3 regions of the Neomicrococcus lactis genome follow, and region 1 is predicted to be linked to each of the others. Evidence: predicted binding sites of a transcription regulator. Region 1 holds the regulator's gene; each other region holds the start of a gene.
The links. Region 1 encodes LexA, which represses DNA repair genes until DNA is damaged. Its sites were predicted from a motif close to TCGAACANNTGTTCGA; they were not measured.

Region 1 (7,422 bases):
GGGAATGCTTCGAGAGCGCCGTGAGCATGTGGTCGTAGAAAGGCACGGACGTATCGATGTTGGACTGTCCGGTGCCATCAAGGTTCAACTCAACGACGACGCTGGATTCGCTCGTGGTGCGTTCCATACGGGCGCTGCGGCCACTCAACAATTCGGCAGACATGGATTCCTTTGGTTGGTTCGGTCTGGCGACCGATGGTTCTCGCGCTCTAATACTTCTGGCGTCGACAGCTATGGCTATTCTATCGGCGCCTCTTCTATCTCAGTTGCGCCGTCTAGTTCTCGCAAAAACGGAGAGTTGCCTAGCCGGGGCTAGCTCTTGGCTGACTCGTTCAAGATCTCTTCGAGGCTGGTCAAGAACGCGGTGGTTTCCGCTTCCGTACCGGCCGTAACGCGAAGATGGCCGGGAATGCCCACATCGCGAATTAAGACTCCACGGTTCAGAAGCTCTTGCCACACGTGGGCTGGATCTTCAAGGCCTCCGAAGAAGACGAAGTTTGAATCACTCGATGCCGGGTGCAGCCCCATGCGCTTGAGCTCATCAACGATTCGGTCACGCTGCATCTTGATGTCTTCGACGTTCGCCAAGAGAGCATCAACGTGCTTGAGGGCTGCGTTGGCGGTCGCCTGAGTGACAGCAGAGAGGTGATACGGCAAGCGAACCAAGCGCATTGCGTCGGCGACGGCTGGAGCAGCTGCCATGTAGCCGAGGCGTGCGCCGGCCAAAGCGAAAGCCTTACTCATGGTGCGGGAAACGATCAATCGTTCGCGACCTTCGAGCAAAGTGAGCGCCGACTGCGTGCCCACCTGAGAGAACTCAGCGTAGGCCTCATCAACAATCACCATGGCGTTCGAGGCGGCTCCGGCCTCGTAGACAGCCTCAATGACGTCGAGTCCCAGGGCGGTTCCTGTCGGGTTGTTCGGGGAGCACAGGAACACCACGTTGGGCTGAGCCTCAGTAACCTGGGCCGCGGCAGATTCGGCGGTGAGCTCGAAATCGTCAGCGCGGAAACCTTTGATGTACTCGGTGTCCGTTCCGGCTGCCAACAGCGGGTACATCGAGTAGGTGGGAGGGAAACCCATGGCACTACGGCCCGGGCCACCAAATGCTTGGAGAATGTGTTGCAGGACCTCGTTGGATCCGTTGCCAGCCCAGATGTCGGCTGCAGTGAGATTGTGGCCCAAATACTGGGCAAGACGTTCGCGCAGTTCGGTGAACTCGCGGTCCGGGTAACGGTTGAGTCCGGCTGCGGCCTCGCGAACGTCGGCGGCAATCGTGTCACGAACAACGTCCGGAAGCGGATGAGTATTTTCGTTGACGTTCAGCATGTTGACGACATCAAGCTGAGGCGCGCCATACGGCTTAAGGCCTCGCAAATTGTCGCGAAGAGGAAGTTGGGCAAAAGGATCCATCGGCTGACTCACCCGTCAATTCTAGGCAACGGTCTTGGTACGCCGGAATTGGAAGACGTCATATCTGGACTTCCAGCCCGTGATTTCAGTCGCTAATAGCGTCAGTCCAGCCGCGAAGCTGCCTGCGCCTGGACTAAATCGCTAGATCCTGATGGGTGAAATCGTTATGGGTGAACAGGAACAAAAATCTCTTGGCCGGCCTTGAGGTGCTTGCCGTCGATGGAGTTCAGTTCTTGAATCTGCTCGATCGTGGTGCGTGGATCCTGATTAGGAGATACGGACTTGGCGATGCTCCACATGGAGTCACCTTCCATGACAGTCACCTTGACGGCCTCGACCGTCGAAGGAGCGTCCGTTCCTGCGAAGACGGGCGTGGTGAACATTCCAACGAAGGTCAGAACAGCCGCAGCCAACAGCATGAGCGGAAGGCCGATCAAGACGAGACGGCCACGACGCGTGAGGTGCAAGTGCCGCTGGGATGCGCGAGGAGCGCGACGGGCATTCGAAGATCCTGCGAATGACGAACGGCTAGCGGTCACCTGGAATGGAGACGAAATTGCGGCGATAGTCATTGTTCTTCCTTTCATCCCTTCGAACACTTTGGCGAGTGATGACCTTGTGTCGAAGACTGGTTCGAACTTCTTCGTATATTTGTAGCACGTATCTTCGAAGAATGTCGAGACACGCTCGAACAAATCTTTTATAGCTACCTTCAGATGCCGTAGGGTTGGTCTTACGAAATCCGATAGAACTAGTGTCCTGATCAGCTCTGACACTTAGAACTGAGGATGAGAGATCAGCAGCATCTCAAGGGGATATTCGCCGGGATTCGAAGAGTTGTTTGGCGATAAAGAGACGGGACCAGAACATGACACGACGGACCATGACCAAGATCCAGGAGCGCGCCAACGCGCACTTTCCTGGCCTATCCAGCCGACAGCTTCAGATCATTGATGTCATTCATCGGCTCATGGAAGAAAAGAGCTACCCGCCCACCATGCGAGAAATCGGAGACGCCTCCGGACTCGCATCTCTTTCGAGTGTCACGTATCAGTTGGCACAGCTCGAAGAGCGTGGAGTGCTCCGCCGCGACCCGAACCGCCCCCGTGCCATTGAGCTGCTAATCGATAAGGCTGAAGCCAAGAAGTGGGCGGCTGAGCAAAAGGCTCTCGCCAAGGAAGCGCCCGTCGCTGAGACGTCAGCCCCGCTGTCTGCTGCCGAAGAGAAGCTTGCCGCTTTGGCTCAGGACAACCTGGTTGAGGTTCCCCTCGTTGGCCGCATTGCGGCAGGTGGCCCGATTCTTGCCGAGCAGTCCGTGGAAGACACCATGCTCTTGCCACGCACTCTGACCGGCCAAGGCGAACTTTTCATGCTGAAGGTCGCTGGCGACTCGATGGTGGACGCAGCTATCGCTGACGGCGACTGGGTTGTAGTGCGTCGCCAGAATTCGGCGAACAACGGCGACATCGTGGCTGCATTGCTGGACGATGAAGCCACCGTCAAGACCTTCCGCCAGCGCGACGGTCACACTTGGCTCTTGCCCCAAAACACCAACTACGAACCGATCCTGGGCGATCACGCCACCATCATGGGTCGCGTCGTGTCAGTTCTCCGAGCGCTCTAGTCTTCTTCCCCAAAGTTCTGTCTCTGAGGACAGCGGCTGTTGCTAAGTTCTAGTTTCTAGTTCTTAGCGGCAGCCGCTAGTCGTTTAAGCACTCCGGTCACTACATCCGGATCCGTCGTTGACCACATCGGTGGAAGCGATGCCTTGATGAAGCCGCCATAGCGCCGACTCACCAACCGTGAGTCCAAAATCGCCACCACTCCCCGATCGTGAGATGAACGGATGAGTCGTCCTGCGCCCTGCGCAAGTTTGATGGCCGCGCTAGAGACGGAGACGTCCATGAATCCGCTGCCACCGCGACGGTCCACATCTTGCGAACGGGCCTTGATCAGCGGCTCGTCAGGTCGAGGGAACGGAATGCGGTCGATGATCACTAAACGGCATGAGGTTCCCGGAACGTCAACGCCTTGCCACAAGGACATGGTGCCGAAAAGACACGTCGCTTCGTTCTCCGAGAACTCTTCGACAAGGGCTTTCATGCTTGATTCGCCTTGGCACAAGATTTTGTAGTCCACGCGCTTGCGTAGTTCGGCCGCGGCTTCGTCGGCGGCGCGGCGCGAGGAGAACAGCGCCAACGTTCCACCCTCAGAGGCGTTGATGAGGCGCTCGATTTCGTCGTAGGTCCGCGGATTCACATCGCGCGTCGGCGCATCGAGATGCTTCGCGACATACAAGACGCCTTGTTTTGCGTAGTCGAACGGGCTTCCCACGTCGATTCCAGACCACGACGGCGCACCCTCGCCTCGCAACCCCAAGCTCCCGGCAGCGTTATCGAACGCAGCGCCGATCGCTAGAGTCGCGCTGGTGAGGACCACCGTGCGGTCCTCAAACAGTCCTTCGCGCAACTGAATACCAACAGACAGCGGGGCAACGTACAGAACCCCCGGCGAATCTTCCGCTGCGGTCTGATACCCACTACCGGGCACAAACTCGCGCGGACGAGCCGCCCAGACGACGTCGTACTGTGGGGACGCTTCCAACAAGCGTTCCGCTTGCTCAATGACATACAGGACCTGCGACTTTGCCATTTGCATGGCGCCATCCGCAGCGTTCGCGTCGATCTTGATATCCGAGGCGACCACGCGAGCGGCTTCACGAACCATCGTGAGCGCTTCGCGTTGCTCGTCCGTGACGCCACGAATCAGCAAGCCGTCCGAGACGTTGGAGACCGAAGCTTCAAACGCACGATTCGCGCGCTCCAAGGGTTCCACGATGACCTTCGCGTGCTTGCGGGCTGCACTCGCGGCAGCGGCGATCGTGGCGACAGACAGTGGCTTGGTCACCGAGTTGGTGACGCGGTCCTGCAGCTCATGGGCTTCGTCGATCACGACGGTGTCGAATTCGGGAAGGACCGCCAGACCTTCGAAAGCGGAGATCGCGAGCAACGCGTGGTTGGTCACCACGATGTCCGCTTCAGCTGCCTTCTTACGTGCAACTTCACTGAAGCAGGCTTCGGCGACTGGACACTTTTGCGCGCCGAGGCATTCAAGAGCGCTCACCGACACTTGCCGCCAGGCCCTGTCCGAGACGCCCGGAATCAGTTCGTCGCGATCGCCGGTGTCCGTGTTCTCAGCCCACTCTCGCAAGCGCACAATTTCCTGACCCAGCTGGCTGGTGGGTGAGGCCGCCTGATGAGGCGCGGCTGCGCCACCGTCCACCCACTCGAACAAAGCGTCGCCCGGTTCTTCCGGATAACCGCCTTCGAGCTTGTGCTGGCACACGTAGTTGGAGCGGCCCTTGAGCAGCACGGCGTCTACTTCGCGGGGAAGATCGGGTTCCAAGTGCTTAAGCAACCGCGGCAAGTCACGACCAACAATCTGGCTTTGGAGCGCCAACGTTGCCGTGGAAATGATAATGGGCTTCTCGGCGGTGAGCGAGTGATAAATCGAGGGCACGAGGTACCCCAAAGACTTTCCGGTTCCCGTTCCAGCCTGGACCAGCAAGTGACCGCCTTGTTCAAAGGACTCAATCACTTTGCGGGCCATCTCATGCTGGCCGGGACGTTCTTGACCGCCCATTTTGGAGACAGCAGTCTTCAACAATTCATCGACGCGCTCAGCGCCGTTCAGCTCCTCTTCATTCATGCCTGCGCGCCACCCGATTCATGCGGCACCACAAACTGCTCGAGATCCGCAGCCAGGTCCTCACGAACCTTGACCTTCATGTGCGTGCCTTCAGCCAAATGCTCCGTCGAGAGAATCTCAGCGGACTGCGAGTGCAGCTTGCTGACCAGATCTCCGCGATCGTAAGGAATCACCAAATCCAGTTCCACACCAGGGCGCGGGATGGACTCGGAAACCACCTGAAGCAGCTCGTCGATGCCATAACCCGTGCGGGCAGAGACCACGATGGTTCGTGGCTCGTGGTTCTTGATGCGTTCCAGCACGTATGGATCCGCGGCATCAGCCTTGTTGAGCACGATAATCTCAGGGATGTTCTGCGCGTCAATGTCCCGAAGAACCTCACGCACAGCCCGAATCTGTCCTTCAGGATCCGGGTGGGATCCGTCCACGACGTGCAGAATCAGGTCCGCGTCGCCGATTTCCTCGAGGGTAGACCGGAAAGCTTCCACGAGCTGGGTGGGCAACGAACGCACGAAACCGACGGTGTCCGTCAGCGTGTACTCGATGCCGTCTTCGGTCTGCGTCCGACGCACCGTGGGATCCAGGGTGGCAAAAAGCGCGTTCTCCACCAACACGCCAGCGTTGGTCAAGCGGTTGAGCACCGATGACTTTCCGGCGTTAGTGTATCCAGCGATCGCCACTGACGGTACGTCGTTTCGCTTACGGTTGGCACGCTTGGCTTCGCGAGCAGGCTTCATGCCAGCAATTTCGCGGCGCAGCTTCGCCATGCGGGTTCGAATACGACGGCGATCGAGCTCGATCTTGGTTTCACCAGGACCACGTGAGCCGATGCCGCCGCCGGCAGCACCTACTCGGCCACCAGCCTGACGAGACATGGAGTCACCCCAACCACGAAGACGTGGCAAGAGGTATTCCAGCTGTGCGAGCTCAACTTGAGCTCGACCTTCACGACTCTTAGCGTGCTGGGCGAAGATATCCAGGATCAGCGCGGTGCGGTCAATGACCTTCACTTTGACGATGTCTTCCAAGCTGCGTCGCTGGGACGGTGCCAGCTCCGAATCCACGATCACTGTGTCGGCGCCTTCGGCTGCCACGATTTCGCGCAGCTCTTGAGCCTTGCCCGAACCAATGAACGTGCTTGGATCTGGCTTCATTCGACGCTGGAGCACGCCGTCGAGCACCTCGGAGCCAGCCGTTTCAGCCAGCGCCGCAAGTTCGCGCAACGAGTTCTCAGCGTCTTCAACAGTGCCATCAGACCAAATACCGGCAAGCACCACGCGCTCGAGGCGCAACTGGCGGTATTCGACTTCGGTAACGTCTTCGAGTTCGGTGGACAGACCGGCAACACGGCGCAAAGCACGACGCTCTGCAAGATCTTGCTGATCGCCGTCCCACTCGGAGTGCTCGCGGTCTAGGTGTGACAGAGCCTGCGCACGGCCGCGAGACAACGCGGATCCGTGTGCACGGTCGTCGCCTTCCGCGGACGCACCCTCTAAGGCTTCGTGCGAAACCGGGGCTGCGTCGTCGTTCGCCAAAATGCGGTCAATGACCGCTTGGATGTCACGTTCTGAACGCTCTGCCGCTTCATTCGCGGCCTGAGAATCAGAATTCTGAGAAGAATTTTGGGAGGTCATGGGGTCCTTTGTGATGCTGCATTTCAGGATACCGGCGTGGGCGGCACGAGAGCCGTTGACAGCCCGGGAATGAATGAGAAATGCAGGGGTCTAAGAAAAATGTGTGGACAAGTTTTTGCAGGTCCAACGCCCGCGAGAAACCCGAGTGATGCGTGTTCGTTTATCAATGAGAACCACGCAAAACCGTGAGTTGTGCCCCGAAATGGAGCGGAAAGTGATGGCGCCGGATGCGGCGCACATGACTGCGGCGCCGCGCTAACCTACGAATCGGATGCGGATCAATACGCGCTGAGTCAAAATCATAGAGAAAATTCTATCACTGCCGTCCTAGACGCGTCCATTCATTCTGTTCGCTCTCAGCCCCTCTCTGCGGGGCGAAGTGGGCTAATCTGAAACAGCTATGAGTCAGGAACATTACTTCTCGGATCAACCGAACGCCCCGGAAAAACGCCGCACCATCACTGCCGATCTCGGTGGCGGTCATTCGGTTGCCGTGCAGACCTCGAACGCCATCTTCTCTCCGGGTGGAGTGGATAAGGGCACCGCGATCCTTCTCAAGCACGCACCTCAGCCGCCGTCCGACGGACATTTCCTGGACATTGGTTGCGGATGGGGTCCGCTGACGTTGCGCATGGCGTTCGAGTCTCCCTCGGCTACCGTCTTTGCG
Region 2 (7,422 bases), 160 kb from region 1:
CTTCATGTCCTGCTCAACACCCATTTCCAAGCTGATTGTCTACTTCTCTCGCACTACTTTTTGGCAGGCAATAGCTCTGCAAGGAACTGACCCGTGAAGCTCGCTTCGTTCTTCGCGACTTGCTCCGGGGTTCCTTGGGCGATGACCATACCGCCACCAGATCCGCCTTCAGGACCCATATCGATGATCCAGTCAGCGGACTTGATCACGTCAAGGTTGTGCTCAATTGTGATGACCGTGTTGCCTTTATCCACGAGTCCTTGAAGGACCAGCAGAAGCTTTCGAATGTCTTCGAAGTGCAGGCCGGTGGTGGGCTCGTCGAGAACGTAGACGCTACGTCCGTTGGATCGCTTCTGAAGTTCGGCAGCGAGCTTCACACGCTGTGCCTCACCACCGGAAAGCGTGGTTGCTGGCTGGCCCAACCGGACGTAGCCCAATCCCACGTCAACGAGCGTGTTCAAGTGACGCGAAATCGGAGTGAATGCTGCGAAGAACTCAGCGGCTTCTTCAATTGGCATATTGAGCACTTCAGCGATGTTCTTGCCCTTGTAGTGCACTTCCAACGTTTCGCGGTTGTAGCGCGCGCCATGGCAGACCTCGCACGGAACGTAGACGTCCGGGAGGAAGTTCATCTCGATCTTCAGCGTGCCGTCGCCCGAGCAAGACTCGCAGCGGCCGCCCTTGACGTTGAAGGAGAAGCGTCCTGGCAAGTAGCCGCGGACCTTCGCTTCATTCGTCTCGGCGAAGAGCTTACGGATGTTGTCGAAAACGCCCGTGTACGTCGCCGGGTTGGATCGTGGCGTACGGCCGATCGGGCTCTGGTCAACGTGAATGACCTTGTCCAGCTGGTCAAGACCTTCGACGCGCTTGTGGCGTCCAGCCACTTGCTTTGCACCGTTGAGCTTGTTGGCGAGCGTCTTGTACAAGATGTCGTTGACGAGCGTCGACTTTCCGGAACCACTCACGCCCGTGACGGCCGTCAGCACGCCTAGCGGGAAATCGACCGTGACATTTTGCAGGTTGTTTTCGTGGGCGTCGATGACACTCACGAAACGGTCCTTGTCCGTCTTACGACGCTTCTTAGGAACCTCGATCGACTTGCGGCCGGACAAATAGGCACCCGTGATGGATTCCTGGTTCGCTTTGAGGTCCTCGAGGTTTCCCGAGTGAACCACTCGTCCACCGTGCTCGCCTGCGCCCGGTCCAATATCGACGATCCAGTCCGCCTCGGCGATCGTGTCTTCGTCGTGCTCCACAACAATCAGGGTGTTGCCCAAGTCGCGCAATCGCGTGAGCGTCTCGATCAAGCGACGGTTGTCGCGCTGGTGCAAACCAATGGATGGTTCGTCCAACACGTACAGCACGCCCACGAGTCCAGAACCAATCTGCGTAGCCAAGCGAATACGCTGTGCTTCGCCGCCGGACAGTGTTCCTGCCGCCCGCTCCAGGTTGAGATACTCGAGGCCAACGTCCAAGAGGAACGTCAATCGAGCCAAGATCTCCTTCAAGACCTGAGCTGCGATCTGGGCTTCGCGGTTGGTGAGTTCGAGGTTGGAGAAGAACGCTTCGCAGTCACGGAGCTGAAGTGCGCTGACCTCGGCAATGGACTTGCCGTTGATGAGAACGGACAACGACGTGGGGTTGAGCCGCGCGCCTTGGCACTCAGGGCACGGCGATAGACGCATGTATTCTTCGTAGCGGTCACGTGCACTGTCAGATTCAGTCTCTTGGTGCTTGCGCTCGATGTACTGAATGGCGCCTTCGAAGCCGGTGGAGTACTTGCGCTCACGACCAAAGCGGTTGCGGTATTGCACCACAACCTTGTGATTGCGGCCGTGAAGAATGGCAGTCTGCGCTTCCTTGCTCAGGTCCTTCCACGGCGTATTGAGATCAAATCCCATTTCCTCGCCAAGGCCTTCGAGAAGACGATTCCAGTACTCGCTTGTGGCCTTACCAAGGTTCCATGGCGCGATTGCGCCTTCGGCCAGCGTGGCATCGTGGTCAGGGACCACCAGTTCCTGGTCCACCTCAAGGCGAGTACCAATACCAGTACAGACCGGGCAAGCGCCGAAGGGATTATTGAACGAGAAAGACCGCGGTTCAATCTCATCGATCGTGAGTGGGTGTTCGTTCGGGCAAGCCAAGTTCTCGCTGAAGGAACGGACGCGTCCTTCGTCAGACTCATGGAGATCAACAAACTCGATGAGAACGCGGCCATCCGCTAACTTCAAAGCCGTCTCTACCGAGTCAGTCAAGCGCTGACGAACACCGTCACGAATAGCGAGACGGTCAATGACTACCTCAATCGAGTGCTTGTACTGCTTCTTGAGGGTTGGAGGGTCGCTCAGCTGAACAGTCTCTCCATCCACACGAGCTCGCGAGTAGCCGCCCGCTGTGAGCTCCTTGAAGAGATCAACGAACTCACCCTTACGTCCGCGAACCACAGGTGCCAGCACCTGGAAACGGGTCTTTTCTGGAAGCTCCAACAGCTGGTCCACAATCTGCTGCGGAGTCTGCTTAGTAATCGCCTCGCCACATATAGGGCAATGCGGACGACCCACGCGAGCCCACAACAGACGCATGTAGTCGTAAATTTCGGTGATGGTGCCGACGGTCGAGCGAGGGTTCTTGCTCGTGGACTTCTGGTCGATGGACACCGCAGGAGACAGACCTTCGATGAAGTCCACATCTGGCTTATCCACTTGCCCCAAGAACTGACGGGCGTACGCAGACAAAGACTCAACGTAACGACGCTGGCCCTCGGCAAAGATAGTGTCGAACGCGAGCGAAGACTTGCCCGAACCGGAAAGTCCGGTGAACACGATCATCGAGTCGCGCGGCAGATCCACGTCGACGTTTTGGAGATTATGCTCGCGCGCACCTTGAACCAGAATGCGCGTCAGGTCCGGCTTGTGCAGCGGCGCATCGCCGCCACCTAGAACGCTGGATGATCCGTTCTTCGAAGGTGCGTGGACCTTCGGGCTCTCGGCTTGCCCCTGGATAACTTCTTCAACACGACTTCCCACGCGTGCAACAATATCCGGTTCGCGTTCGAAAATCTGTACGAATCACCTGAAAGCGAAAGAATTTGCGAGAAAGCGAGCCAGCGTCGTCGTAATCTCGGCAAATTGAGATGAGCGGTTAGCTGCGGGCCTTCGCCGAAAATGCCGCCGAAAGATACAGAATTGCCCGCTTTTCATCCACTCCGCAAGCCAGGGCTTCGTCCACAAATTGCTCGGCCGCTTCGCGCATTCTGTCAGCAAATTCGTCCACGCTTGCGCGCACAAACGAACCCAGGCGACCATTCGTTTCAATGATCCGTTGCTCTTCCAGTTCCTTATAGGCACGCGCCACGGTATTGACCGAAAGTCCCAAGTCGCTCGCCGCTTGGCGCACGGTGGGCAGCTTCGTTCCGCTCAACAGTTTTCCGTTGCGCACTCGAAGAATTATCTGATTTTTCAATTGCTCATACGGGGGCACCGATGACTGATGGTCGATGACCCCGAAATCGAAAGTACCGGTGCTCTTCATAATTCGAGCCTATGCCATTTATCACAACGATTGCGTGAAGCCGCCCTAGAATGGGCTCATGGATACCCTTTTGGAGAACCGCGAACTTGTCACTTTGCGCGGCAGTTCCGTGAGCGAACAGGACAACCGCAGCTACGTCATCACGTCGAAGCAGACGGGCGCACAGGTCCTCGTTGACGCGGCGGACAACATCGATCAAATCAAGGCGCTACTAGCGTCGGCGCAGGATGACTCCCCCGAGCCGTTGAATCTCGTCATGATTGCCACGACGCATCAACATTGGGATCACGTTCGAGCGCTGCGCGAGCTTGCGGAAGACACCGGCGCCACGACAAGCGCCGGCGCGGCGGACCTCGAAGCGATTGAAAAAGAGTCCGGCTTGCGTCCCGCGCATGCTCTTGAGCACGACGACGTGGGCAACTTTCCCGGTTTCGACCTCCGCGCGATTCACTTGCGAGGGCATACTCCCGGCTCGATCGCTTTCGTCTACGAGGATCCTTCCGGCAGCCCAATTATTCTCAGTGGCGACTCGTTGTTCCCCGGCGGAGTCGGCAACACGTGGGAAGACCCGGAGCGATTCACGTCCCTGTTTAACGACGTACGCGAACGCCTCTTTGACCGTTACCCGGACGACTCCGCGGTGTACCCGGGGCACGGCAACTCGACCACACTCGGCGCCGAACGTCCGCACTTAGACGAATGGCGCGAGCGAGGTTGGTAACTACTGTGGGCTAGTTCTTTTGCCCGACGACGAAAATTCGACGGAAGAAGAACACAGCCTCACCGGTCTTGGGATCGAGCGGGTAGGCGTCCTTGAGATGGTGCTCGTACTCGCTCTCATAAGTTTCGTAGCCCATTCCCTCCGGGAGCTGGCCACTTTCTTCAAGCTTCTGGAAGGCTGCCATGAGTGGCCGGAGCGTGGTGCCGCGAGTCCATTCGAGGACAGGATGGCGCTCCTTGTTGGCCGGGAGAATGTGCGAGTACGTGGTCTCCCAGACGTCGGCCGTCATGCCGTGGTTGCGCAGCAAGTGGAGGTATTCATCGGGCTGGTGCACAACATCTTTATGGCGAAGCACGCCACTAACGAGCGGGCGCCAACGCGGCGACTCCGCGAGATCATGCATGATCACGTGTGACTGAGCACCAAAGTTTCCGGGAATCTGAACGGCAAACCAGGCGCCCTCAGTGAGGTGGTCCAGCCACTTTGCCATCAGATCTGCGTGTCCTGGAATCCACTGCAACATGGCATTGGAGACCACTCCGTCAACATCTGAGTCCGGGAGCCACGCATTGGCGTCAACCACGTCAAAGCTCAGGTTTTCGATGTCGCTGAAGCTATGGCGCGCCTTCGCCACCATCTCTGGGGAGGAGTCCAAGCCGAAGACCTGCGCCTCCGGCCAGCGCTCAGCGAGCGTCTTGGTGAGATTTCCTGGGCCGCAGCCAAGGTCCACGACTTTCCTCGGCGAATCCGCAAAAACTCGCCCCGTGAGATCAAAGTACGGGCGGTCTCGGTGATCTGAAAACTTGAGATATAACTGAGGGTCCCACTTCATAGTCTCAGCCTAAGTCTTGTAGTGCAGATCACGCACAGCCGTCGGCACATAGCGAAACGTAGCATTGATATGCCCGTGTTCCACCGTTGCGAGAAGTCGGTGGAAGGTGTTTGGGAATAGGGTGGAGACATCATGAATCTCGCTGAACTTGTGCCTGCCGCCCCATCCAACGAAGTCCTTCCCGAAGCCACCTATGAGAAGTTCTTGGAATGGGTTTCCTCACGCGGCCTGACGCTGTATCCGGCTCAGGACGAAGCTGTCATGGAAATCGTGCAAGGCAACCACGTCATCCTTGCGACGCCTACGGGCTCAGGCAAGTCAATGGTGGCCATTGGCGCGCACTTCCACGCGTTGTCACGCGGCGAGGTCTCCTATTACACGGCGCCGATCAAGGCACTCGTGTCTGAGAAATTCTTTGATCTCTGCAAGATCTTTGGCGCCGAGAACGTGGGCATGGTGACGGGCGATTCTTCCGTCAACCAGGACGCCCCCATCATTTGCTGCACGGCCGAGATTCTCGCGAACATTGCCCTGCGTGAGGGCACCAAAGCAGACGTCGGCGTCGTCGTCATGGATGAATTTCACTTCTACGCGGATCCGCAGCGTGGCTGGGCTTGGCAGGTACCGCTCCTTGAACTGCCCCAAGCGCAATACTTGCTGATGTCTGCGACCCTTGGTGACACGAGCTTCTTCGAGGACGAGCTGACGAGCCGCACGAATCGCGAGACGGTCACCATTGCACACGCGGAACGGCCTATCCCGCTTCACTTCTACTACTCCGAAGATCCCATTCACGAGGCGATCCAAGAGCTACTCGAGACTCGTCAGACTCCCATCTACGTAGTCCATTTCAGCCAATTGGCAGCGATCGACCGTGCCTCTGACCTCATGAGCATCAACGTCTGTTCGCGCGAGGAAAAGGACCGCATCGCCGAAATGATTGCCGGCTTTCGGTTTGGGGCTGGCTTCGGCAAAACCTTGAATCGATTGGTCCGCCACGGCATCGGCGTGCACCACGCGGGCATGCTTCCTAAGTACCGCCGGCTCGTCGAGCAACTTGCGCAGGCCGGCTTGCTCAAGGTGATTTGCGGAACGGATACTTTGGGCGTCGGTATCAACGTTCCCATCCGTACCGTCCTGATGACGGCACTTACCAAGTACGACGGCGTTCGCCAACGTTTACTCAACGCGCGCGAATTCCACCAGATATCGGGACGTGCCGGCCGCGCAGGTTTCGACACCGCTGGCACCGTGGTGGTGCAAGCGCCCGAACACGATATTGAAAACAAGCGAGCTATGGAAAAGGCCGTCGCCAAGTTCGGCGACGATCAGCGCAAGCTCCGGCAAGTAAACAAGAAGAAGGCTCCAGAAGGCTTCCTTACCTGGAGCCAGAAGTCCTTCGACAAGCTCGTCGCTTCTGAGCCTGAGAAGCTCTCATCTTCCTTTACTGTTTCTCACTCCATGCTCTTGAACTTGTTGGAACGCGAAGACGATTCTTTCGCAGCGGCACGCAGGCTTCTCACAGAAAACCACGAGCCACCGGCAAAGAAGCGCCAACTCCTGCTGCGTGCACTGGGCATCCTCCGCGAGCTTCTCGCTACGGGCGTCGTCGAGCGCCTTGAGACGCCGGATAAGCACGGTAATCGACTGGCACTGACCGTGCATCTTCAGCCGAACTTCGCTTTAAACCAGCCGCTCTCCCCCTTCGCTCTTGCAGTTCTTGATGTGTTGGATCCTGAGGCACCTTCTTATGCGTTGGACGTCGTGTCCGTGATCGAAGCGACCCTCGAGAACCCACGCCAAGTGTTGAGCGCCCAGGAGAAGAAGGCCCGCGGCGAAGCCATCGAAGCGATGAAGGCCGAGGGGCTCGACTACAACGCGCGCATGGAAGCGTTGGAAGACGTCACCTACCCGCAACTACTGTCCGAGCTCCTTGATCAGTCGTTCGAAACGTACCGCAAGGGTGCGCCGTGGTTGGCGGACTTTGAGCTTGCCCCTAAGTCGATCGTGCGCGACATCTACGAACGTGCCATGAGCTTTGGTGAGTACGTGAACTTCTACGGCATTGCGCGTTCCGAAGGTGTGCTGTTGCGCTACCTGACGGATGCTTACAAGGCGCTCCGGCAGACCGTACCTCGCGATGCTCTGCGCGAGGACCTTGAGGATCTCATCGACTGGCTGGGCGAAGTGGTTCGACAGACTGACTCGTCCCTCCTCGACGAATGGGAGCAGCTCACCGGCGATAACGTCACAGCTGACTCTTTGGTTGATCCGTCCGAGGTCCTACCACCTGCTCCCCCACGCGTCACCGCTAACGAGCGCGCTTTCCGAGTCATGG
Region 3 (7,422 bases), 270 kb from region 1:
GGCCCAGCACTGCTCATTACGCCTTGGAACTTCCCTCTTGCGATGGCTACCCGCAAGGTTGGCCCAGCGATTGCTGCGGGTTGCACGGCTATCTTGAAGCCTGCGAAGCTCACCCCGTTGACCTCGCAGCTCTTCGGCCAGATTTTGCTTGAAGCTGGCGTTCCTGCTGGCGTCGTGAACATCGTTTCCTCGAAGTCGGCTTCCGGAATTTCCGGCCCAATCATGAAGGACCACCGCCTCCGTAAGGTGTCCTTCACCGGTTCCACTCCAGTGGGTCGCCAGTTGCTCAAGGATGCTGCCGACAACGTTTTGCGCACGTCCATGGAGCTTGGTGGCAACGCTCCGTTCATCGTCTTCGAAGACGCTGACCTGGACAAGGCTGTTGAAGGCGCTATGGCTGCCAAGATGCGTAACATGGGCGAGGCTTGCACCGCCGCTAACCGCTTCTTGGTTCAGGACACGGTTGCTGAAGAGTTCACGAAGAAGTTCGCTGCTGCGTTGTCCGCTTTGAAGCTTGGCCGCGGTACCGAAGACGATTCGCAGGTTGGTCCGATCATCGACTCGGGCGCTCGCGATGACATCCACGAGCTCGTGACCTCCGCTGTTGCCGCTGGCGCCACCGTAGTAACGGGCGGCGAGAAGCTCGAGGGCGACGGCTACTTCTACAAGCCAACCGTCCTCAACAACGTCCCGAACGACGCCGAGATCCTCCGCCAGGAGATCTTCGGACCGGTTGCTCCTGTGACCACGTTCGCGACGGAAGCAGACGCTATCAAGCTCGCAAACGCTTCCGAGTATGGCTTGGCGTCTTACGTCTTCACGAAGGACTTCTCGAAGCTTCTTCGCGTGGCTGAACAGATCGAATTCGGCATGGTTGGCTTCAACGCTGGCGTCATTTCCAATGCTGCAGCGCCATTCGGTGGCGTCAAGCAGTCCGGCTTGGGCCGCGAGGGCGGCGCCGAGGGTATCGACGAATACACCACGGTGCAGTACATCGGCATTGCTGATCCTTTCACTGACGCTAAGTAGTTCTTAGCTTCCATCGCAATAGCGCGTCGCTTCCTTTCGGGGACGCGGCGCGCTTTGTATTTAAGCACTGACTACGACGGCGGAGCCCTGTCTTTGGGTTATAGGCACAAATGTGTGTACAGGTTTCGGCGTGTCATGGTTGGTTTCTGCCGGCCCAGCCGGTTTGGATGCCGTTTCCGTCTTCCCAGCTGAAGTGGTTGCTGTAGGTTTCTGGGGCTTGCGATTCATCGCTTTCCATTGATGCGTTTTTGGTCCGTTGGGCCGGGTTGAGGTGTTCTGGTTTCACGAGGCTCCAGGGTTGTCTGGGGTGTTCGGTGAGGGATTCGAGGAGCCAGTCCACAGCGGTTCTGGCGTGCTCTTCGGGGAGTCCTCGATGCAGCCGTAAGAGCTCTTTGATCGCTTTGTTCGGTCCGCCTTCTAACGGGGATGTGGTCCGGTGAATTTTCTCGCCGGTGTCTGGTTGCAGGTCAGTGTCTAACCACGTGAATAAGCAGTGTTCTTGGATGAGGCGTCGATACACGTTCCGGGCTCGGCGTAAGCGTTGATGCGTGTACCACCAGTGACTGTTTCTCGAGACGCTTGAGGGGCGTTCCTGACCGGTTTTCGCTTTGGTTCGGTGCTTGAGGAACTCGTCCCATTTCGCCTCCCACGCGGCGTATTCACGCAACCACGCAATGGCTTCGTCTTGGGTGCTGACCTTCATCAAGACCCTCGTCAGGGCTGCGAGTTCTTTACCGGCTGGTAGCCGTGGCTGGAAGGTGAGCTCGCGACGGATGTTCTGGAACACATGAAAATAGCAGCGTTGAACTTTCGACTCCGGCCACGTTTCCTTCAACGCGGCACGTAGCCCGGTACCACCATCAATGATCGCCACCGCCGGTGCCGGGATCCGCTCGAGTAGGACTTGCCAGGCGATCTTTTTCTCTCGATCGCACCATTGCCAATCCACCACGTACTTGCCGTTATAGGCGATCAGCACGCACCACCCGTTGAAATAGGTGCCATCAAGCATGAGCTGATGATGCACTACGCCGGTGGGCACAGGCGGTGGAACCTCAACGCGCCAGCACCACTGAATACGCTTCCGGAAACCACGCGCTGAACCTGCCATGGCTGCCTGCGACTGAGTACCCAGGATCCATGTCAAGAACTGAGTCAGTTCGCTCTTACGAGTGACATCAGATCGTGAACGAACCTGCGAAGCACCACACGACTTGCACCGCCACCGAGCACGACCAGCCGAGGTCTTACCGTTCTTGACCAGAACACAATCACATACACCACAACGTGGCCGATGAGAAGCAACAGGCACCCCATATGCTTTCAAAGCATAAGCAGGACCCTACACGCCTACTCCCACAAGGCAAGCAAGCCTAATCTGTACACACATTCGTGCCTATAACCCCTGTCTTTTCTCCTTCTGTGGATAACCGAATATCTCATCTATAACTGTGGGTGAAGGAAAAATACTTTTCCACAAATTCGAGTATTTCGTGGTGCTTCGTTTGTATCTTCGATAGGCTGGAGTTATCAATTCGATCCGGAGCCTACGGGGGCTGATCGCATGACCACCACGCAACTACTCCAACGAATGCTCACCTATTCAGACGCTGTGCGGACTGAGTTCGACTCCCTCACTGACACCCAGCTGACCCGACTCAGCGATGACCAGTGGGCTGATTATGCCGACGCCGTCGAGGCCATGTCCCGGTTTCTCACGCGATTTCAGGTTCATGCCGCTGCCGCGTTTGTTCGTGCGGCGCAGGACGCTCAAGCAACTGGTGTTGGTACGCGATTGCGCACGAAAACCCCCGAGGAGCGTTTGGCTGAGCGGCTTGGCGTGACGAAGTCTGAGATCCGACGACGAGTGGCCCTTGCCGATGCGCTTCAATCCGGCACGGACGAATACGACCAGGCTGTTGAGCCCAAGTACCCGGCAGTGGCCGAACTGTTCAACAGTGGTGGCACCAGTCTCTCGACTGCCTCGACGATGATCCGTGAGCTTGATAAGGCCACAGTCCTCTCCAATGCCACACCTGACTTGGATACGGCACGGGTGAGGCGGGACATGGAAGCCGCTCTCGTCCAGGCCCAGCATCAAGGCGGAGCACCTCTGGTCACCACCGTGGGTAAGAACTGGTTGAACCGGTTGAACACCAAGAACGTGCAGCCAACATCGGAGCTGGCTAAACAGTTTCAAGGACTCCACTTGATTGGCCGCAAGTACGGCCTGAATCATGGCGAGTTTTATCTTGATGATGAGCAGTGGGCGACCCTCGTCGCGGGCTCTTCTTTCGAGGCGAATCCACGCATCAAGACCACCAATGGCGGCAACGGTGGATCGGACACGGCATCCGAAATGCTCTTCGACGACGCCGTTTCGAGCCCAGCAGACGAAGATGCCGTCGCGGAGGAACTGAAGGACTCCCGCACGCGTTCTCAGAAGCTTGCCGATGGGCTGATGCGCACGATCCAGGCTGGTCTTTCCACGAACAAGCTGCCACAGAATGGTGGTTTGCGTCCGCAGGTCATGGTGACGATCGATGCCGAGACGCTGCAGGGTCGGCTTGCTTCGCACAAGACGTTCCAATCGCATTCGGCGCAGGTCGGACCGATTGATCCAGGACTCATCCGGCGCATTGCTTGCAATGCGGACCTTTTGCCGATTGTGTTGAATGGTGAAGGACGAGTCCTGGACGTTGGAGTTCCGCAGAGATTGTTCACGACGGAGCAGCGGAAGATTCTCTACGCGAGGGATCTTGGGTGTTCGGCACCTGGCTGCACGGTTCCGGCCGATGGTTGCGAAGCCCACCATGTTCAGGAATGGAGCAAAGGCGGACCAACCACCATCGAAAACGGTGTCCTCGTCTGCCACTTCCACCACAAGTTGGTGCATGACACCCCATGGAAGATCGACATGGGCAGAGGTGTGCCGTATTGGGTTCCGCCGAAAGCCGTCGACCCCGATCAGAAACCACGACGGAACTACCACTTCCACCCCGAACTGGTCGGAGCTGACTCGGGAACGTGAGCGAGTTTAGAAACCGGCTCCGGCGGTGATGAGCCGCGCCATGAATTGAACTAGCCGCATCACCAAGAGATTTGTCAGGAAAACCACCGCAACCAAGGAGTCGTATCCCGCGCACGAACAGCACATCCATGCGCAAAAAGAGAGCCGCCGAAAGGGGCTCATCCTGCCCGCGACAACAACTAGGAGATCCCTGCCTCCACATCCAGTGACGGCAGAGGAAACCTGTTGATCTTGAAAACTAAATAGAAGGGCCCAACGCTAAACCACAGCGTTGGGCCAGAAGCCGGCTGGATTTGTAGGCTCATCCCAATCGGGGGTGTAGGAGTTGGGGTCTGAAGCCGCCGGTCTCGAGCAGGCTTCGGGCGATGTAGTTGGTCAGGTTGCGGAACCCGAGTGCGGGGCCGCGCAGGTGTTCGAGCCGTCCGTTGAGCGCCTCGGTCGGCCCGTTGCTGGTGCCGGGTCGTTCGAAGTAGGCGAGCACGTCAGCGGCTCGCTTCTTCAGGGTCCGACCCAGGGTGGTGAGCTCGGTGAGCACCTTGGGGACGCCGGCGCTGAGGTCGGTGATCAGCTTCTCCATGAGCTCGCGGCCACGTTGCCGGTCCTCGTGGCGATAGGCGGCGATCATGCGCTGGTAGACACCCCAGGTCGCCTCGACCTCGACGTGAGCGTCATCAACGAACAGCGCGCGTAGCCTGTCGCTCTGCTTGTCGGTGAGCAGGTCCGCGCTGGTGTGCAGCGTGCGCCGCGACTTGTAGAGCGGGTCGTCCCTGAACCCACGGTGCCCGTGGATCGCGAGTTGGACCCGGCGCCGGCACCTGTCGAGGGCGTCACCGGCCAGGCGCACGACGTGGAAGGGATCCATCACCGTGACCGCGTCCGGGATCTCCTCTGCAGCGGCGGTCTTGAACCCGGTGAAGCCGTCCATCGCGACCACCTCGACCGCGTCAGGGAAGGCGTCGTCGCGGTCGGCGAGTCAGGTCTTGAACGCCGCCTTCGACCGGCCCTCGACCATGTCCAGCAGCCTTGCTGGGCCGGCGCCATCGCGGACCAGGGTGAGGTCGATGATCACGGTGACGTACTTGTCGCCACGCCTGGTGTGGCGCCAGACGTGCTCATCGACGCCAATGACCTTCACGCCCTCAAACCGCGTGGGGTCGTTGATCAGCAGCCGCTTGCCTTCAGCCCGGACCGCGTTGTTGGCGGTGTCCCACGCGACCCCGAGTCCCTCGGCGACACGGGCGACGGTGAGGTGTGCGACCACGATCCCTTCCAGCGCCTACCGCAGCCCGGTGCGCGAGAGCTTCGCGCGTGGCTCCGCCGCGGCGCTGGTGTCTTGGCGCCACACGTGTCCGCAGTCGGCACAGCGGTAGCGGCGCTCTACTACTTCCAGCAAGGTCGGTCGCCAGCCCAGCGGCTCGTGAGCCAACCGCCGGATCACGGTGTCACGAGCAGCGCCTTCGCTGCCGCACCGTCGGCACCACTGATCTGGTTCCACCACGCGGCACGCGAGGACCGCACGATCCGGTTCAAGTCGTTGTCCGGTCACGTTCAGACCGAGGCCGTCGAGTCGAGCCAAGGCGGTCAGGTCAGGGCGGCCGAAGCCGGCTGGCGGGGTAGCGTCGGACACGTCGAGGTCTTTCGGATGGATGGCGTAGGAACCTCCATCGTCGGGAGACCTCGACGTCTATCTGCGGACCGATGCGCCCGGCCGACCTACAACCTCATCTGAGAAGACCCCTGAAACGTCTTCGACGACGACGGAACCGGCGAGGAGGAGGGCGCGGTGCGCTAAAGGAATGGAGCTTGCTCGGCTTCGACGCCGCCGCAAGCTCCGGTGAAACGGTCGGTACTGGTCGGTCGTCGTCGGTCACCACCGGATGGCGGCGTCCCCCACGCTCGGCGTTTGCGCAGGTCAGCGGCTCGTTCGCCCAGTGGGCGCATCAAGCGATAGACGCAAAGCCGACGTGATGAGGTCGTCGGTTCGATTCCGACAAGCGGCTCCGGCGAACAGCCCCTGACCTGCGGAAACGCAGGGCAGGGGCTGTTCGGTTCTGGTGGTCGCGCGATGCGCTGGCCTCACGGCTCTGCCCGACACCGACGTCGCTCTCCTCTGCGACGGACCCCTCGCCGGCTGAGCGCTCGCGGCCGGCATCCTGTCCGTGTGCCGATAGGCCTCGCACCGCTCGGCAACGCAGCGTGGCGTTGCGTCGCGACCTGGCGACGGCTCGGCGGGGCGCGATCGTCTCGTGCGTTGGCGGACTACGGGAGCTTGGACGCGAGGACGTCGGCCGCCAGGATCTCGGGTGCTGCGCCGAGGAGGTGCTGGTTGGCCATCAGGGCTGCGACGATGGCGCCGTTGGCGTGGGCGTCGCGAGCGGCCTCGTCGGGGAATGCATCGAAGATCCAGAAGGTGTCGGCGTGGGTCCTGACCGCGAACCAAACAATCGTTCCTACTTCTTCGTTGGCGAGAGCGACAGCGCCGGCGAGCAGATCGGCGAGCGCGTCGTGCTGTCCATCGGCCGCGACGATCTTGGCGACGAAGGCATACGGAAGTGATGCGGGTGTTGACATGAGGGGTTCTCCTAGGCGTCGAGGTTTCTTGGTGAAGCGAGTTCAGTCTATGACGAGCAAGGGCATATGAGAAGTGGCGTATACGGCAGTATTGCTATTGTTTACGTCATGCGTATTGGACTGATCGCGATCGACGGCTGCTTCGGTTCGGCTATCGCGTCGATCATCGACATCGTGCGGGTGGCCGATGGAGCCCGCGGCGATGTCGACCCGCGGATCGACCCGATCGAACTCGCCATCCTCGGACCGAAACGGCGAGTGACCACGACGGCATCGATGACCCTGTCGGTGGACCACCCGCTGTCGGAGTCCGGAGAGTTCGACGTGGTCGTCGTCCCTGCGCTTGGAACCCTTACGGCCGCCGCTACCAACGACGCCCTCCAGAGCCGAGATGCTCGTTCGGTCATCGCTTCGCTCGGGCGCCTCGACGAGGCGACCACCCGGATCGCCGCGGCGTGCACCGGCGTGTTCGCCGTCGCCGAGACCGGACGGATGCATCATAGGCGGGCGACGACCAGCTGGTTCCTGGGGCCGGAGTTCCTGAAGCGCTATCCGACCGTCGCCCTCGATCTCGACACCATGGTCGTGGTCGACGGGAACCTCGTCACCGCCGGCGCCGCCTTCGCCCACATCGACCTCGCGCTCTCACTCGTGCGATCGATCCGCCCCGACCTGGCCCAACATGTCGCCAAGCTCCTCATCATCGACGAGCGCCCGTCGCAAGCGGCCTTCGTCGCCTACGAACATCTCCGGCACGAGGACCCGATCGTCGTCGAGTTCGAACGCTTCGT

Region 2: the regulator LexA is predicted to act here: its motif matches at 3,052-3,067, upstream of uvrA (excinuclease ABC subunit UvrA).
Region 3: the regulator LexA is predicted to act here: its motif matches at 2,460-2,475, upstream of BKA12_RS06725 (HNH endonuclease signature motif containing protein).

The regions. Positions count from the first base shown of each region.
Region 1 covers NZ_JACHBL010000001.1:1,209,097-1,216,518, forward strand. The annotation lists gene hisB (imidazoleglycerol-phosphate dehydratase HisB) at 1-163, opposite strand, end outside; gene BKA12_RS05490 (histidinol-phosphate transaminase) at 313-1,413, opposite strand; gene BKA12_RS05495 (LysM peptidoglycan-binding domain-containing protein) at 1,578-1,985, opposite strand; gene lexA (transcriptional repressor LexA) at 2,282-3,037, shown strand; gene BKA12_RS05505 (ATP-dependent DNA helicase) at 3,094-5,121, opposite strand; gene hflX (GTPase HflX) at 5,118-6,755, opposite strand; gene BKA12_RS05515 (class I SAM-dependent methyltransferase) at 7,156-7,422, shown strand, end outside.
Region 2 covers NZ_JACHBL010000001.1:1,044,931-1,052,352, forward strand. The annotation lists gene BKA12_RS04785 (HAD hydrolase-like protein) at 1-24, opposite strand, end outside; gene uvrA (excinuclease ABC subunit UvrA) at 54-2,918, opposite strand; gene BKA12_RS04795 (GntR family transcriptional regulator) at 3,142-3,531, opposite strand; gene BKA12_RS04800 (MBL fold metallo-hydrolase) at 3,590-4,252, shown strand; gene BKA12_RS04805 (methyltransferase domain-containing protein) at 4,263-5,084, opposite strand; gene BKA12_RS04810 (DEAD/DEAH box helicase) at 5,217-7,422, shown strand, end outside.
Region 3 covers NZ_JACHBL010000001.1:1,476,034-1,483,455, reverse strand. The annotation lists gene BKA12_RS06735 (NAD-dependent succinate-semialdehyde dehydrogenase) at 1-1,029, shown strand, start outside; gene BKA12_RS06730 (IS1249 family transposase) at 1,163-2,341, opposite strand; gene BKA12_RS06725 (HNH endonuclease signature motif containing protein) at 2,594-4,060, shown strand; partial or broken gene BKA12_RS06720 (ISL3 family transposase) at 4,362-5,687, opposite strand; gene BKA12_RS06715 (putative quinol monooxygenase) at 6,320-6,631, opposite strand; gene BKA12_RS06710 (GlxA family transcriptional regulator) at 6,740-7,422, shown strand, end outside.